3 regions of the Bacillus sp. ABR genome follow, and region 3 is predicted to be linked to each of the others. Evidence: predicted binding sites of a transcription regulator. Region 3 holds the regulator's gene; each other region holds the start of a gene.
The links. Region 3 encodes Rex, which represses fermentation and respiration genes when NADH is low (regulators of the CRP and FNR family bind a similar motif). Its sites were predicted from a motif close to TTGTGAAATATTTCACAA; they were not measured.
Positions count from the first base shown of each region.

Region 1: a site for Rex is predicted at 1,697-1,714, ahead of OIT90_RS14175 (L-lactate dehydrogenase). Genes of this name have one in related genera too.
Region 2: a site for Rex is predicted at 1,272-1,289, ahead of OIT90_RS01135 (cytochrome ubiquinol oxidase subunit I). Genes of this name have one in related genera too.

Region 1 covers NZ_JAOYSL010000004.1:136,687-139,954, forward strand. Annotated here, with positions in the region: gene OIT90_RS14170 (YfcC family protein) at 106-1,536, shown strand; gene OIT90_RS14175 (L-lactate dehydrogenase) at 1,754-2,701, shown strand; gene OIT90_RS14180 (L-lactate permease) at 2,745-3,268, shown strand, end outside.
Region 2 covers NZ_JAOYSL010000001.1:240,072-243,339, forward strand. Annotated here, with positions in the region: gene isdG (heme oxygenase) at 1-1,037, shown strand, start outside; gene OIT90_RS01135 (cytochrome ubiquinol oxidase subunit I) at 1,360-2,775, shown strand; gene cydB (cytochrome d ubiquinol oxidase subunit II) at 2,762-3,268, shown strand, end outside.
Region 3 covers NZ_JAOYSL010000006.1:269,854-273,121, forward strand. Annotated here, with positions in the region: gene OIT90_RS18355 (NUDIX hydrolase) at 1-582, shown strand, start outside; gene tatC (twin-arginine translocase subunit TatC) at 622-1,380, opposite strand; gene OIT90_RS18365 (twin-arginine translocase TatA/TatE family subunit) at 1,387-1,566, opposite strand; gene OIT90_RS18370 (redox-sensing transcriptional repressor Rex) at 1,594-2,247, opposite strand; gene moaC (cyclic pyranopterin monophosphate synthase MoaC) at 2,263-2,754, opposite strand; gene OIT90_RS18380 (ABC-F family ATP-binding cassette domain-containing protein) at 2,893-3,268, shown strand, end outside.

The sequences.
Region 1 (3,268 bases), on a different contig from region 3:
AAATAATATTGATCTTAAATATCAACAGTGTTTATAATATAACACATCATTTGATTATTCTGAAAATTAAGTGAAATTCCGATCGGGACAAAGGGGTTTTGGCACATGAAAACTGCGACAGTATCAGCACCAGAGAAACAGAAACGAAAACTTCAAATGCCGGATGCGTATGTTCTCTTATTTATGATTGCATTGATTTGTACGATAGCAACGTATTTTGTACCAGCGGGTGAGTTTGATCGAAAGACATCTGGGGAGATCACAACGGCCGTTCCTGGCAGCTATCACCGCATTGATCAATCACCTGTGAGTCCAGTTGGCTTTTTCACTGCGATACAAGAAGGAATGGTAGGGTCCGCATCTATTATTTTTCTGATTCTATTTACGGGCGGAACCATTGCCATTTTGGAGAAGACAGGTGCTATTAACGGGATGATTCACCATGTCATCAGCCGGTTTCAAACGAAGCAGTTATTGTTTATTTGTATTGTTGGGGGATTATTTTCAGTCCTTGGAACGACCGGAATTGTCGTGAACTCTGTTATTGGGTTTATTCCGATTGGCATCATTGTGGCACGATCCTTGAAATGGGATGCTGTAGCAGGAGCGGCTGTCATATACATCGGCTGTTATGCAGGGTTTAATGCAACGATTTTATCTCCATCTCCATTAGGTTTATCACAAACGATCGCAGAGCTGCCGATCTTTTCTGGCATTGGCCTGCGTGTCATCATTTATCTTTGTTTCCTTATTTCTAGTATTGTGTACATCTATTTATATACAAGACGTCTGAAGAATAAAGACAAGGGAAGCATTCTTGGCGATCAATGGTTTCCTGCTAAGGGGCTTGGCGGAGCAGATGCGGAATCTGTGGACAAGCCTGCATTCACTGGCAGACATAAGCTGATTTTAACGGTGTGCGGATTGTCACTTGGAGGGTTCTTATATGGCGCACTTCAGCTTGGCTGGACCGATAAGGAAATGGCCGGTGTGTTCATTTTTATGGCAATTGCAGCTGGCTTGCTTGGAGGATTAGCGGCCAATGATATTGCGAAAACGTTTATTATCGGATGTCAAAGCCTTGTATACGGCGCACTTATTGTTGGGATGGCACGCTGTATTTCGGTCATTTTAGAAAATGGGAAGCTGCTTGATACAGTGGTCAACGGCTTGGCGAGTATGCTGACAGGCTTTAGTCCAATTGCTGGTGCGATCGGGATGTATATTGCGAGTGCGCTTCTTCACTTTTTGATTTCATCAGGATCAGGAGAAGCCGTTGTCTTTATCCCGATTCTTGCGCCGCTCGCTGATTTAATGGGCATCACAAGACAGGTAGCTGTAGAAGCTGTAATGCTTGGTGAAGGGGTGGTCAACTGTATCAATCCGACATCTGGTGTGTTGATGGCTGTGCTTGCTGCAAGTGGTATTCCTTATGTAAAGTGGCTGCGTTTTATGGTGCCGCTTGCCCTCATTTGGTTTGTCATTGGTCTTGTATTTATTTGTATTGGGGTCATGATCAACTGGGGTCCTTATTAAACATGTATGAAGCTGCCGAAGAGCGTTTGGCAGCTTTTTTCTTGTGGAAATATGTATGGAACCAGCGCTTTGAAAGCACAATAAATGTGTTCACAAATTCGCTACATATTTTTTTTGAGCAACCCCCTTGCAAAAGTTTGTGAAGTGTTGCACAATAAGAATGTGAAATACTTCACATAATAAAAACAGCCTAGTTTTACTCAGGAGGATGAGATAAATGACAAACGAAAAAGTAAACAAAGTAGCCCTTATTGGAGCAGGTTTCGTCGGCAGCAGTTATGCCTTTACATTAATAAATCAAGCGATCACAGATGAATTGGTTGTTATCGATTTGAATCAAGACAAAGCAATGGGTGACGTGATGGATTTAAACCACGGAAAAGCATTTGCCCCGCATCCTGTGAATACTTGGTATGGAGATTATGAGGATTGTAAGGATGCAGACATTGTATGTATCTGTGCTGGCGCAAACCAAAAGCCAGGTGAAACGAGACTTGACCTTGTTGAGAAAAATTTAAATATATTTAAAGGCATTGTAGACAATGTGATGAAAAGCGGATTCGATGGTATTTTCTTAGTTGCTACGAACCCAGTTGATATTTTGACATATGCGACTTGGAAATTCAGTGGACTTCCAAAAGAACGAGTGATTGGCAGTGGTACGACGCTTGATACGGCAAGATTTAGATACATGCTCAGTGAGTATTTTGAAGCAGCGGCACACAATGTGCATGCGTACATCATTGGCGAACATGGGGATACTGAGCTTGCGGTTTGGAGTCATGCGAATATCGGAAGTGTACCAATTACAGAATTAATGAAGAGAAATGATCAATACAAACAAGAAGACTTAGATGAAATCATGGAAAATGTCCGTCATGCCGCTTACCAAATCATTGAGAAAAAAGGCGCCACTTACTACGGCGTAGCAATGAGTTTAGCCCGCATTACAAGAGCGATCCTGCACAATGAAAACAGCATTTTAACGGTCAGCACTTACTTGGATGGTGAGTACGGAGCAGAAGATGTCTACATTGGTGTACCAGCCCTTGTGAATCGAAATGGTGCAACAGAAGTGATGGAGCTTGCTCTGGATGATACAGAGAAAGAAAAATTTGCACACAGTGTGAATGTGTTAAAAGAGATTTTGGCTCCTCATTTTTAATCAATCAAAAGCAACCTATCTGAGCAGAAAAGGATGAATCACTATGTGGCAGCAAATATATGATCCGTTTGGTAATGAATTCGTCAGTGCATTGGTGGCAATGCTCCCAATCTTGTTTTTCCTACTTGCATTAACCGTTTTTAAGTTAAAAGGTGTTTTAGCCGCTTGTTTTACCTTAATCGTCAGTTTTGTAACAGCTGTTTTCTTCTTCCATATGCCAGTTGAAAAGGCATTATCTGCTGTGCTGCTCGGTATATCTAATGGGCTGTGGCCGATTGGATATATCGTGATCATGGCGGTATGGCTCTATAAAATTGCCGTGAAATCTGGTAAGTTCGATGTCATTCGTTCTAGTATTGCAGGAATCTCTCAAGATCAGCGTCTTCAGCTCTTATTAATAGGTTTTAGCTTTAACGCATTTTTAGAAGGTGCTGCTGGGTTTGGTGTACCGATTGCGATTAGTGCCGCTCTCTTAACAGAGCTTGGGTTTAAACCGCTGAAAGCCGCGATGCTCTGCTTAATTGCCAATGCTGCATCTGGTGCATTTGGTGCTGTGGGAATCCCAGT
Region 2 (3,268 bases), on a different contig from region 3:
GTGTAACAGGAATTATTGGACCGAATGGGTCAGGGAAGTCGACGTTTATTAAAGCGGCCGCACGCCTTACGTCGATCGAAAGCGGCATGATTTATATTCACGATATCCCGCAAAAAGAAATGACAGCCCAGGAGATTGCACAGGAAATCGCCGTTCTAATGCAGACGAGAACTGCCATCCCATCGATGACAGTACGTGAGCTGGTTGCACTTGGACGCAGTCCGCATCGTTCGATCTGGAAAAAGAGCTCGCAGACAGATCAGGAAGCGATAGAGTGGGCGCTTGATGTGACAAATAGCCGCGTGAATGAAAACAGGATGCTGCATACATTGTCAGGCGGAGAAAGGCAGAAGGCGTATATTGCAATGGCACTGGCTCAGAAAACAGAGACGATTATTCTGGATGAGCCTACCACTTACTTAGATATTGCGCACCAGCTTGATTTACTAGAGCTGCTCAAACAGCTGAATGAAACGCATGGGATCACCATTTTAATGGTTCTTCATGACCTGCAGCAGGCAGCAAAATATTGTGACCGCCTGATTGCGATGAAGCGTGGTCAGGTTTACCAAATAGGGACACCAAACGAAGTATTAACAGAAAACTTTTTCAAAGAAGTCTTTGGGATTCAGGCAGAGGTTCACTTAGATGGAGAGCATCCGCTCATTATCCCAATCGCTTCGATCCAACAACAAAAGGGAGATGAATCAAACATGATCATTGTAAACAACCAGGTTAGAGTAGAAAAAGGCAGTGCAGACCACCTTGTCAAGCGTTTTAACAAGCAGGGACAAGTAGAATTCATGGAAGGATTTTTAGGCATGGAAGTTTGGGTCACACAGCAGACAACCGATTACGATGAAGTGACCATTCATACCCGCTGGAATCGAAAAGAAGATTTTGTGAACTGGACAAAATCTCAGGCATTTGGAGATGCACACGCTCATGGAAAAGCGAAACCTGAAGGACTATTAAAAAACAAAATTACGTATTATGAAGTGCAAGTCACGAGACCTGCATTACAGAAAAAAGCCTAAAAAAGAAACACAGCGCTGCGGTCCACATGCAGCGCTCTTTTTTTGCGTTTTTTTATTTTCCGTCACATATTGTTGACAAAGTATTCAAATAACTGACACAATACCATCCAATTTTTAGGTAAAATTTACTTTATTTTTGAAGCGTATGGGTGTAAAGTACAGGTATAAATAACTAACCGAATGAAAATCAAGAGTAAAATTTCACCGAGTGAACCATTTCAAATGGACTTTTATTTGTGAAACATTGAACAAATAGTGAACATTTTGTGAAATGGTGAGCATGAATCGTTCGGCATGTGAAAGTAAGGGAGGATGTAAGGCTGTGAGTGAGCTGTTTTTAGCAAGATTTCAATTTGCTTCAACGACATTATTTCATTTTATTTTTGTTCCTATGTCAATAGGTTTGGTGTTTATCGTCGCATTGATGCAGACCCTTTATGTCGTCAAGAAAAAAGACATCTATAAAAAGATGGCGAAGTTTTGGGGTCACCTGTTCTTACTTAACTTTGCAGTAGGTGTGGTAACAGGGATTCTGCAGGAATTCCAGTTTGGGATGAACTGGTCAGATTATTCAAGGTTTGTCGGTGATGTCTTTGGTGCACCGCTTGCCATTGAAGCGCTTTTGGCCTTTTTCCTTGAATCTACATTTATTGGACTTTGGATATTCGGCTGGGATCGTCTGCCGAAGAAAATTCATTTATTGTGCATTTGGCTTGTTTCCCTTGGTACGATCTTTTCGGCGTTTTGGATTTTACTCGCCAACTCATTTATGCAGGAGCCAGTTGGATTTGCCATTAAAAATGGTCGTGCAGAAATGAATGATTTTGGCGCTCTTGTAACGAACCCGCAGCTTTGGGTTGAATTCCCGCACGTTCTGTTTGGTGCACTGGCAACAGGAGCTTTCTTTATTGCAGGAGTTAGTGCCTATAAAATGATTAAAAAGCAAGAAATCGCCTTTTTCAAAAAGTCATTCCAGATTGCGATGGTCCTCGCTTTAATTTCTGGCTTAGGTGTGGCGTTCTCTGGACACGATCAAGCGAAGCATTTAATGAAATCACAGCCAATGAAAATGGCAGCAAGTGAAGCCCTTTGGAAGGATAGTGGAGATCCAGCGGCTTGGACACTATTTGCCAACATTGACACAGATAAAAAAGAAAACTCTGCGGAGATCAATATTCCGTTTGCCTTAAGTTATTTGGCTTATTCGAAGTTCAGCGGGGATGTTCCAGGTATGCTGACACTTCAAAAAGAATATGAAGCCAAGTTTGGTCCCGGGGACTATATTCCGCCAGTGAAAACAACATTCTGGAGCTTTAGAATCATGGTCGGTGCAGGCATGCTGATGATTTTTGCTAGTATGATTGGCTTGTACTTAAGCTTTAGAAAGAAACTTGAAACAAACAAATGGTATTTACGCTTCATGGTATGGATGATTGCGTTCCCGTTTATTGCGAACTCAGCCGGCTGGATCATGACTGAGATCGGGCGTCAGCCTTGGACCGTCTTTGGCATGATGACGACGGCTCAATCGATTTCACCGAACGTATCGTATGGCATGCTGTTATTCTCAGTCATTAGCTTTACGGCGATGTATCTGATTCTTGCTATTGTGCTCGCTTACTTATTCATTCGAGAAATTAAAAAAGGTGCACATTCTGAAGAAGATACAGATCAAAAGGATGAAACGGACCTGTCTACAGATCCATTTGATGGAGGCGCATATCATGGCATATCTTAACGAGATTTGGTTTATTCTTGTCGCAGTATTGTTTGTTGGATTTTTCTTCTTAGAAGGATTTGATTTTGGTGTCGGGATGTCCATGCAGCTGCTTGGAAAGGACGCGCACGAGCGCCGCATTTTAATCAATACGATTGGTCCTTTCTGGGATGCGAATGAGGTCTGGCTGATTACAGCTGGCGGCGCTATTTTCGCTGCATTTCCTCACTGGTATGCCACGATGTTCAGCGGATACTATATTCCGTTTGCGGTTCTCCTCTTAGCGCTCATTGGGCGCGGGGTCGCCTTTGAATTCCGAGGGAAGGTTGAGAAAGCCTCTTGGATCAAGGTGTGGGACTGGGTCATCTTCTTTGGCAGTCTGCTTCCGCCATTTTTACTAGGTGTATTATTCACGAGTATTTTACGCGGGATGCCAATTGATCAAGACATGAACATGTACGCTGGTTTTACGGACTTTGTGAATCTTTATTCAGTGATCGGCGGGGTAGCTGTG
Region 3 (3,268 bases):
ATTGGAGCTGCCGCTCGTTCAGATGTCCACGCCCAAGGTCTTTGGCATGAAACATTTCATTTCTGGCTTCTTAAAAAGGAGCTTGGCACCGTGTATCTCTATTTTCAGCTAAGGAGTCCTGCAAAAAAGGATTTTCCTTCACTGTTTGATATCACCGCAGCAGGTCACCTTCTCGCAGATGAACAGCCTTCTGATGGCTTAAGAGAGGTAGAAGAAGAACTTGGTCTTTCTATCCTTTTTGAGGACCTTACTTATACAGGAATCATAAAAGATGAAATTCACCTGCCTTCTTTCATCGACCGTGAGTTCTGCCATGTGTATCTTTATATGAATGAAGAAAAGCACATGGAAGTTCATCTACAGAAAGAAGAAGTCGCTGGTCTGTACAGAGCAAAACTGGTTGATGCACAGCAGCTTTTAACAGGATCATGTGAAAGAATTCGTATCGAGGGCTTTATAGTTGATGCAAACGGAGAACGACGTGAGGAAAGCATCGAAGTGGGTATTCATAATTTTGTCCCGCATGAGCCTGCCTATTATGAGCACCTCTTTCACACGATCAATCAATTTCTTACACAATAGAAAAAGCATCGTGATCCCTTATTGGATCATGATGCTTTTTTATGAAACATAATGTTTTTCTTTCTCCTCTGTTTGCTGCATTTTGCGGTAGGTCACTCTTGAAATGATAATGCTCACTTCGTATAAAACGAGCATTGGCAAGGTGACCATGAGGTGAGAAACAAGCTCTGGCGGTGTAATGAGTGCGGCAATGACAAGGAGGACAAAATAGGCATACTTCCGTATTTTTGATAAAAACATCGGTGTGATGATGCCGAGTCTTGTGAGAAACATCAACACGACGGGCATCTGAAACAAAAAGCCAAATGGAAGTGTTAGCTGCATTAGAAATGTAAAATACTCATGAATCCCAATGACTTGCTCTACATTTAAATCATTCGACATTCGCATCATAAAATCGACGACAAACGGAAATAAAATAAAGTAAGAGAAAGCCACACCGCTCAAAAATAAAAGCAGTGCAATCGGAATGTAAGCAAGTGTCACCTTTCTTTCTTTCTCATATAAGCCAGGACTCACAAACGCCCACAGCTGATATAAAATAACGGGACACGTCAAAACCAAAGCAATGACAAATGCGAACTGCATAAACACGTACAGTGGATCTGTAAGTTTAAATGCATTCAGCGTCAGTGTTGCCGCTTCATCGGTATTTTGTAAATACACAATGACCGGCTTAGCGAGAAAAAAACCAGCCACCATAAAGGCGACAAAAAACATCGCAATGATCACTAGGCGTTTTCGCAGTTCCACAATATGCTCCATAAGCGGCATATCTTTGACATTCATGAAGCTCATCCTATTCTACTGATCTTCTTTTTTCTTTTTTTCTTCCTGATCATCAGCTAAGCCTTTTGTGGCATTTTTGAATTCACGTAATGTATCTCCTGCTGCTCTTCCTAATTCAGGAAGCTTTTTCGGCCCAAAAATAATGAGCGCTACAATCGCAATCAGAATCAAACTCCCAGGACCGATCGGACCCATTTGCTCCACCCCCTTTACCCCTTTTCGTCAGTCCTCCTGCGTAACAGAGTAATGCTTTAAGAAATACACAAGAGACTGAAGTTCAACCGCCAAATCTATATGATGAATTCGAATGTGTTCCGGCACATTCAATCGAGCCGGCGTAAAGTTAAGGATTCCTTTGATGCCAAGGGCAATCAAACGATCTGTAATGGATTGAGCTGCTACGGCAGGTACTGTCAAAATTGCAACAGGGATATCTCCTACCTCTTGAACATGCTCTTCAAGCTTATCCAAATCATAGACAGGCACGCCGCCTATCTCACTTCCTATTTTACTCTCATTGACGTCAAAAGCCATTGAAATTTTTGTATTATTATTTTTTATGAAATTATAGTGTAAAAAAGCAGTCCCTAAATTCCCGACACCGATGAGCATGACATTGGTCATTTCATCTTGGTCAAGGGTCTTTCTGAAGAAGGTCAAGAGATAATCGACATTATAGCCATACCCTTTCTTCCCAAGTGCACCAAAGTACGAAAAATCTCGGCGAATGGTAGCAGAATCCACTTTGACTGCATCACTAAGCTCAGCTGATGACACCCTTTGTTTTCCTGATGCATGCAAATTTTTTAAAAAACGGTAGTAAAGCGGCAAACGTTTGGCTGTCGCTTGTGGAATTTTTGACTGATCTATATTCATATAAGGTCCTCCAACTTAAATATCAGATGCTCTGTGAAAATCACCGTTTTTCCCGCCTGTCTTTTCAATTAGATAGGTTGGACCGATGATCATGCCTTTATCAATCGCTTTGCACATATCGTAAACGGTCAGTGCACATACTGAAGCAGAAGTGAGCGCTTCCATCTCCACACCCGTACTTCCTTTTGTTTTCACCTGTACTTGTATGTTCAGGATGTGCGCATTTCCGTCTTCCTCCCAATTAAAGGAGATATCCACGCCTTTTAGTGCAAGCGGATGACACATTGGAATGATGGTAGATGTTTGCTTTGCTGCCATGATGCCAGCAACCTGTGCAACAGACAGCACATCCCCTTTTCCAATTTCATGCTGTTGTATTTTATGAAACACTTCTTTTATCATACGAACACTTGAAACAGCAACGGCGGTTCTCACTGTAGACGATTTGTCACTAATGTCGACCATCTTTGCTCTCCCCTGTTCGTTAAAGTGGCTAAATTGACTCATCTTTCAACGCTCCCTCACTCAAATGATACACTATTTTTTCCTATCTGTCTTTCATTTGAATATGGCGATTGTATGTAACATTTGCCGGTTTACTGCTGATAAGCTACACTTAACATATTATAGCAGAGGTGAAGTTACATGATGATTCTACAAGTGAATCAGCTGTCCAAATCGTTTGGCGCTGATACCGTTTTAACGAATATAAAATTGGAAGTCAAAGCAAGGGATCGAATTGCCATTGTAGGTCGTAACGGCGCAGGCAAATCCACGCTTTTGAAAATCATTGCCGGTCAAATGTCTTACGAGCAAGGTGAGATCATCAAACCAAAAGACCTATCGATCGGCTATTTAGCACAGCATACCGATGTGACGTCTACACGTACGCTAAAAGACGAATTATTATCGGTTTTTGATCATTTAAAAGAGATGGAACAAGAGATGAGAACCATTGAGGAGAAAATGGCTTCTTCCACAGGTTCTGAGCTGGAAGCCCTGATGAAAACCTATGACAGGC